Regions from separate parts of the Stenotrophomonas sp. YJH_SMC_4 genome, predicted to be linked through region 3. Evidence: predicted binding sites of a transcription regulator. Region 3 holds the regulator's gene; each other region holds the start of a gene.
What was found. The regulator FliA, encoded in region 3, starts transcription of late flagellar genes. The targets are predictions, from matches to a motif close to TAAAGTTTNNCNNNCNNNGGCCGATAA.
Positions count from the first base shown of each region.

Region 1: the regulator FliA is predicted to act here: its motif matches at 1,262-1,288, upstream of AC5P9F_RS01485 (GGDEF domain-containing protein).
Region 2: the regulator FliA is predicted to act here: its motif matches at 1,062-1,088, upstream of AC5P9F_RS04335 (methyl-accepting chemotaxis protein).

Region 1 is NZ_JCAFUR010000001.1:301,497-303,760, reverse strand. Features, by position in the region: gene AC5P9F_RS01485 (GGDEF domain-containing protein) at 1-1,229, opposite strand, end outside; gene AC5P9F_RS01480 (TonB-dependent siderophore receptor) at 1,517-2,264, shown strand, end outside.
Region 2 is NZ_JCAFUR010000002.1:177,037-179,300, reverse strand. Features, by position in the region: gene AC5P9F_RS04335 (methyl-accepting chemotaxis protein) at 1-943, opposite strand, end outside; gene AC5P9F_RS04330 (NAD-dependent epimerase/dehydratase family protein) at 1,153-2,046, opposite strand; partial or broken gene AC5P9F_RS04325 (S41 family peptidase) at 2,145-2,264, opposite strand, start outside.
Region 3 is NZ_JCAFUR010000026.1:30,355-32,618, forward strand. Features, by position in the region: gene flhF (flagellar biosynthesis GTPase FlhF) at 1-263, shown strand, start outside; gene AC5P9F_RS19355 (MinD/ParA family ATP-binding protein) at 250-1,137, shown strand; gene AC5P9F_RS19360 (RNA polymerase sigma factor FliA) at 1,134-1,877, shown strand; gene cheY (chemotaxis response regulator CheY) at 1,935-2,264, shown strand, end outside.

The DNA.
Region 1 (2,264 bases), on a different contig from region 3:
TTGGCCAGCGCAACGGGCGATTGCGCGATCTGCCGGCGCAGGCTCTCGGCGATCACGGTCGCCTGTGATTCGCTGGCCGCCACCAGCACCACCACGAATTCTTCGCCGCCATAGCGGAACAGGTAGTCGCTGCCACGCGTGAGCTGGCCGAGCAGGCCGGCCACGTGCTGCAACGCACGGTCGCCGGCATCGTGGCCATGGCCGTCGTTGATTGCCTTGAAATGATCCAGGTCGAGCAGCAGCAGCGAGAACGGTGTGCGGTTGCGCGTGGCCAGCTCGATTTCCCGGCGCAGCACGGTGGGCAGGAAGCGACGGTTGAGCAGGTTGGTCAGCGCGTCGCTGCCGGCATCCAGTTCGCCGATGCGCTCGAACAGCAGCGTCATCAGGGTGCGGATGGCGGCCAGGTCCTCGCGGATGGCCGGCAGCACCGCCAGTCGCTGCGCCGGAGCATCGCCACTCGCGCGCTGCAGGTGGCCGTCAATGCGGGCCATCAACTGGCCCACCTGCTGCGTTTCGCTGCTTTCGCCGAAGCTGGGGATGCCCTTGTGGGTGAACCACAGGCCGAACTCCGAGGTGGCCAGGCTGGCGTTGTCGCTGGCCTGCACGTGGCCGGCGAGGGCGTAGAGCAGGGCGTTCTCCCAGTCCAGCAGCAATGCGCGCTGGCGCTCGCGTTCGGTACCGACGTTCTGTACCAGCGAGAACAGCCGGTAGGCGGCGTCGGCACGGGTGGAGCGCTCGCGCGCATGGGTGTAGGCCAGGGTCATGCCTTCCATGGCGATGTCCATGATCGCGCTGAGGCAGGCGATGGCGGCGAACGCGGTCGCGCTGTCGGGCGCGTCGTCGCGCAGGCGCACGAACAGCTCGTGCTTGAGCACGCGCGCACCGCGCGTCACCAGGTCGACCGGGATGCCGACCCGTGCGTGTACGTCGCCGATCACCCGCTGCGAGGCGACCGTGGTGGCGATGCCAGCGGTGTCGGTGGTCAGCAGCTGTACCAGCCAGCGCTGCATGGCCGGCTGCAGGCGCTGCTTGACCTGGTCGTGGGACAGGAAGCGGCGTGCGCGCCCGTCCTGCAGCAGCACTTCGTAAAAGCGCTGGGCCAGCGCGGGTGGGGCATCGGAGGCAGCGGCCTTGAGCAGCGCGGTGGCGGCAGGGCCGGCCTGTAGCAGGCATTGCTGCCAGGCCTCGGCCAGCGGCTGGCTGGCATCGTCCAGTTGGGGTGGTTCCACGTCGATCTCTGACTGCGTACGGCAAACCACGGGTATCGGCCGCGGCGGCATACGGTTGATGGCGGGGTAGCCCGCCAGTTTACGCGCGGTGCAGGCTTGCACGGTGCGCAAAGCACATCGACGCCGCTGCGGCAATGAGTGAACGCATTTGAGAATCACTCGCATTGATGGGAGAATGCGCGCACGGAGCGGGCTGCAGGTGCCTGCAGGACGGCTCCGCCTCCCCCCTCGTCGTTGCCTCAAGCCCTTTGCCAGAGGCCCCGCAGCCCTGCCAGAAGGTCCTGATCATGTCTCCTGCCGTTGTCCATTCACCGCGCCCGCTGGCGCTTGCCGTCGCCGCCCTGCTGGCGGGCAGCGCCTTGACCGCCCAGGCCGAAACCGACGCCACCGATATCGACACGGTGCACGTCACCGCCTCGCAGATCGCGCGCCAGGCACTGGGTACCTCGACCATCACCGCCGAGGATATCGCCCGGCGGCCGCCAGCCAACGACATCGCCGAGCTGTTGCGGACCATGCCGGGCGTCAACCTGACCGGCAACAGCGCCTCGGGCCAGTACGGCAACAACCGCCAGATCGACCTGCGTGGCATGGGCCCGGAAAACACCCTGATCCTGGTCGATGGCAAGCGCATCGGCGCACGCGATGCCGTGCGCATGGGGCGCAGCGGCGAGCGCAATACCCGCGGTGACACCAACTGGGTGCCGGCGGAAATGATCGAGCGCATCGAAGTGCTGCGCGGCCCGGCGGTGGCACGCTATGGCTCCGGTGCCTCCGGCGGCGTGGTCAACATCATCACCAAGCGCCCGACCGGCGACCTGACCGGTGCGGTGGACCTGTATGGGCTGGTGCCCGAACACAGCGCCGAAGGTGGCAGCGAACGCGTCGGCCTGCAGCTGAGTGGGCCGATGACCGACACCCTGTCGTTCCGCCTGTACGGCAATCTCAACAAGACCGACGCGGACTCGCTGGAGCTCAACCGCCAGTACGCTACCAACCCCAACGCGGTGCCGCCGGCCGGCCGCGAGGGCGTCA
Region 2 (2,264 bases), on a different contig from region 3:
CGTGCGGCATCACCACGCCCAGCGCGAAGCGCTGCGGGGCATTGCCCACGCGTAGCGGCACGTAGACGCGCACGTTGCCGGCTGCATCGGGCGTGAAGGCTTCGAACCGGCGGTCGGCGGCGATGTCGGCCAGCATGCTGCGGGTCAATGCGTCGGTGCGCGGCTTGCCGATCTCGGCGGCATTCGCCGAGGCCAGCACCACGCCGTTGGGCGAAAGCAGCTCGACGCGGCCTGCGCCCATCGGCGTCAGCGTCGCCAGGTGCTTCTGCAGCGCCGCCAGCGAGAAGTCGACGGTGAACACGCCGAGGAAGGTACCGTTTTCGACGATCGGCGAGCTCAACGTGCTCATCAGCACCTGCTGGCCGGCGATGTCGTAGGCATAGGGCTCGCTGACCTTGGGCAGCTTGTCGCGGCTGGGTACCACATACCAGTCGGCCGAGCCGTCGGCGGCTTCGGTGTAGTCGGTCATGGTCGACTGCTGCGGCTTGCCGTCATGCCAGGCCCAGTAGCTCATGTAGCGGCCGCTGGCATCGTGCATCGCGGTATTGGCGAACTCGGCATCCTTGCCATCGAAGGCATCGGCCTCCCACATGGTGCTCTTGCCCAGCCACTCCGGGTGGGTGCGCAGCTGCTCGCCCAGCACGGCAGCCAGGCTGGCGCGATCGGGCACGTCACCCCGCGCACGCTGGGCGAGCACGGCTTCGACCATGGCATCGTTGCTGGCAAACGCCGTGCCCAGATCGGCGGCGACCTGGCGCGCTTCAGCGTTGGCCTCGCTGGTCATGGTCTGGCGCGAGGCATCGATCAGGCTGGCACTGGCCTGGCGATAGATCAGGAACGCCGTCAGGCCGAAGCACAGCAGCGCGATGACGGCGGTGCCCAGCATCAGCTTGTGGGCGATGCTGCCCGGGCGGCGGGCAGCGGCGGAACGGGAAGAAGGCATGGAGGGGTCCGCAAGGCAGTTCAGGACGACCGGCACCGGGAGGGCACCGCGCAGGCGCGCGATCCGTCGCGCAGGCCACCGGCCGCCGGGACCCGCCCGGCGCAGGAAGCGCACCGGGTTAGCGGCCGCCTGCCAACGAGGTTGAGGCGACCGGCCTACACATTCCTGAATCCACTCAGGGACGGGACAGGGATCCGTCCCCGCTTCCCCTATTCGGCCACCCGATCCTTGATCCACTCCGCGCGTGGCAACACCTCGATGCTGCCTGCGGCGTACTGCTGCAGCACGGCGTCCGGCCCGAAACGCGGCTGCCACCCCAGCTCCCTGCGGATGCGGGCGCTGTCGTAGACGCGGTCGACGCTCAGCGGCAATGGCCAGCCGCGGCGCTCGAACTCGGCCAGCAGCTGCGGTACGCGCCGGGCCAGTACATTGCGCGGCTGGGAGGCCAGTTCCAGGCAATCCTCGCGCCGGAACGGGGTCGCGGCGCAGGCGATGTAGCGGGCGAAGGCCGGCCCCTCATCCAGCAGCAGCGCGGCATGGGCACTGGCCACGTCACGGGCGTCGATCCCACGATGCAACCGGAACATCGCCATCCGTTCCGGCGGTTCCGGGAAGCAGCGCCCCATCCGCAGCACGCGCACCCCGAAGTCCGGTGCGGCGGCAGCTTCAGCCAGGGCCTCGGCCTGCAGCTTGCTGCGGTGGTAGATCGTTCGCGGCAGCGGCTCGGTATCCTCATCGATCCAGCGGCATCCCCCTGCCACCACCGCGTGGCCGTACAGCGCGGTGGTACTGGTCAACACGAACCGCCGCGCGCCTGCCTCTCGCGCCGCCTGCAGCAGGTGCGCAGTCGCGTCCACGTTGATCTGCTGGAACACCGCGTCCGGTACCAGGCCGACGTGTGGCGCATGCAGGGCCGCGGTATGGATGACCGCGTCGACGCCCTGCACCGCGCGCACGACGGCTTGATGATCGGTGACATCGGCAATGATGCGCGTGGTGGCAAACGGACTGCGGTCCAGACCCACCACTTCATGGGCAGCCGCCAGCGCGCCGAAGATCGCGCGCCCGATCCGCCCGGAACTGCCGGTCAACAAAATCTTCATTGAGTCCATTCACTCGAAGCGCCCGGGAACTACCGGGATGCTTCGATTCTAGGCATGCAACGGAACATCTGCGATAGGACGACCGCGCAACTGTGCGTTCATCCTGACGACTTCGGCGGAGCCAGCAGTTGACGCGCGATGGAGAGTGGATCGTTGCCGCCTGCCGCGTGGGGCGCGACACCGGTCCGTTAGCAGTTGCCACCGGTGCGCAGTTTGAT
Region 3 (2,264 bases):
ACATGGACGAGGTGGTCCGCCGCTTCGGCGCCGCCAACCTGCAGGGCCTGGTGCTGAGCAAGCTGGACGAGACCGGCCGCTTCGGCAACGCCCTGTCAGTGGCCGTGGACCACGCCCTCCCGATCAACTGGGTGACCGATGGCCAGGACGTTCCGGAGGACCTGCACCGGGCCAGTGCGGCCAATCTCGTACTTCGCCTTGAAGATTTGCGCCGCGCGGCCGATATGCCCTGCAACCCGGAGTTGAACCATGCCGTCGCGTGAGTACGCCAAGCTGACCAAGACCTTCCCGCTGTCGGCCACCCGCAGCGAGCCGCTCGGCCCTGTGCGCACCATTGCCGTCACTGGCGGCAAGGGCGGCGTGGGCAAGACGAATGTGTCCGCCAACCTGGCGGTGGCACTGGCCGGGATGGGCAAGCGCACGCTGCTGCTGGACGCCGACCTGGGCCTGGCCAACATCGACGTGATCCTGGGGCTGAACCCGACCTTCACGCTGGCCGACCTGGTCGCCGGCCGCTGCTCGCTGGACGACGTCATCGTCGAAGGCCCGAACGGCGTGCTGGTGGTGCCGGCCGCGTCCGGCCGCCGGCACATGGCCGAGCTGGCCCCGGCCGAGCACGTCGGCCTGGTCAACGTGTTCTCCGAGCTGGAACGCGAACTGGACATCATGGTGGTGGACACCGCCGCAGGCATCACCGACGGCGTGCTGACCTTCTGCCAGGCCGCGCAGGACACCGTGGTGGTGGTCTGTGACGAGCCGGCCTCGATCACCGACGCCTACGCGCTGATCAAGGTGCTGTCGCGCGAACGCGGCGTGGACCGCATCCAGGTAGTGGCCAACATGGTGCGCGACCCCAACGAGGGCCGCGTGCTGTACGAAAAGCTGACCCGCGTGTGCGAGAAGTTCCTCGCCGATGTCTCGCTGAACTACCTGGGCTGCGTGCCGCAGGACGACTGGCTGCGCCTGTCGGTGCAGCGCCAGCAGCCGGTGGTGAAGGCCTACCCGTCCAGCCCGGCCGCGCTGGCGATCACCGAGATCGCGCGTCGCACCGCACGCTGGCAGGCGCCGACCGAACCGCGTGGCGGCGTCGAGTTCTTCCTCGAGCGCATCCTCAAGCAGCGCGGGGTGGCCGCATGAAAGGCGCAGCCCAGTACAGGGAAGTCCAGCGCTCGGCGGCCAACGAGGTCATCGCCCAGCATTCGGACCTGGTGCGGCGCATCGCCCACCACCTGGCCGCGCGGTTGCCGGCCAGCGTTGAAGTGGACGACCTGATCCAGGCCGGCATGATGGGCCTGATCGAAGCGTCGCGCAGCTACGACGCCGACCAGGGCGCCTCGTTCGAGACCTATGCCTCGATCCGCATCCGCGGTTCGATGATCGACGAGATCCGCCGTGGCGACTGGGTGCCGCGCTCGGTGCACCGCCGTGCACGCGATGCCGCCGCCACCATCCGCCGCCTGGAACAGAGCAGCGGCCGCGCCGCCAGCGCCACCGAAGTGGCCGCAGCGATGGAGATGCCGCTGCCCGAATACCTGCGGTTGATGGAAGACGCCGCCCGTGGCCAGGTGCTGAGCCTGGAGTCGCGCATCGAGGACCAGGGCGAGCTGGACACCGTCGCCCAGGGCGGCCCGACCCCGCAGCAGGTACTGGAGCGTGGTGAGTTCGGCCGCGAGCTGGGCAAGGCCATCGGCCACCTGCCCGAGCGCGAACAGCTGGTGCTCTCGCTCTACTACGAGCAGGAACTGAACCTGAAGGAGATCGGCGCGGTGCTCGGCGTGAGCGAGTCGCGGGTCTGCCAGATCCACGGCCAGGCGGTGCTGCGCCTGCGTGGCCGGCTCAAGATTTTCGAGGCGGCGGACGCCGGCCTGGAAGAATGAACATGCCCGAGGCGGCTGCCCCCGGCCGCCCGGAATGAACAACAAAGGAACTCTGCTTTGAACAAGAACATGCGCATCCTGATCGTCGATGACTTCTCGACCATGCGTCGGATCGTCAAGAACCTGCTGGGCGATCTGGGCTTCACCAATACCGCCGAAGCCGAGGACGGGCATGCCGCGCTGTCGCTGCTGCAGAGCCAGCCGTTCGATTTCGTGGTCACCGACTGGAACATGCCGGTGATGACCGGCATCGAGCTGCTGAAGGCGATCCGTGCCGATGCCAAGCTGAAGACCCTGCCAGTGCTGATGGTCACCGCCGAAGCCAAGCGCGAACAGATCATCGAAGCCGCCCAGAACGGCGTGAACGGCTACATCATCAAGCCGTTC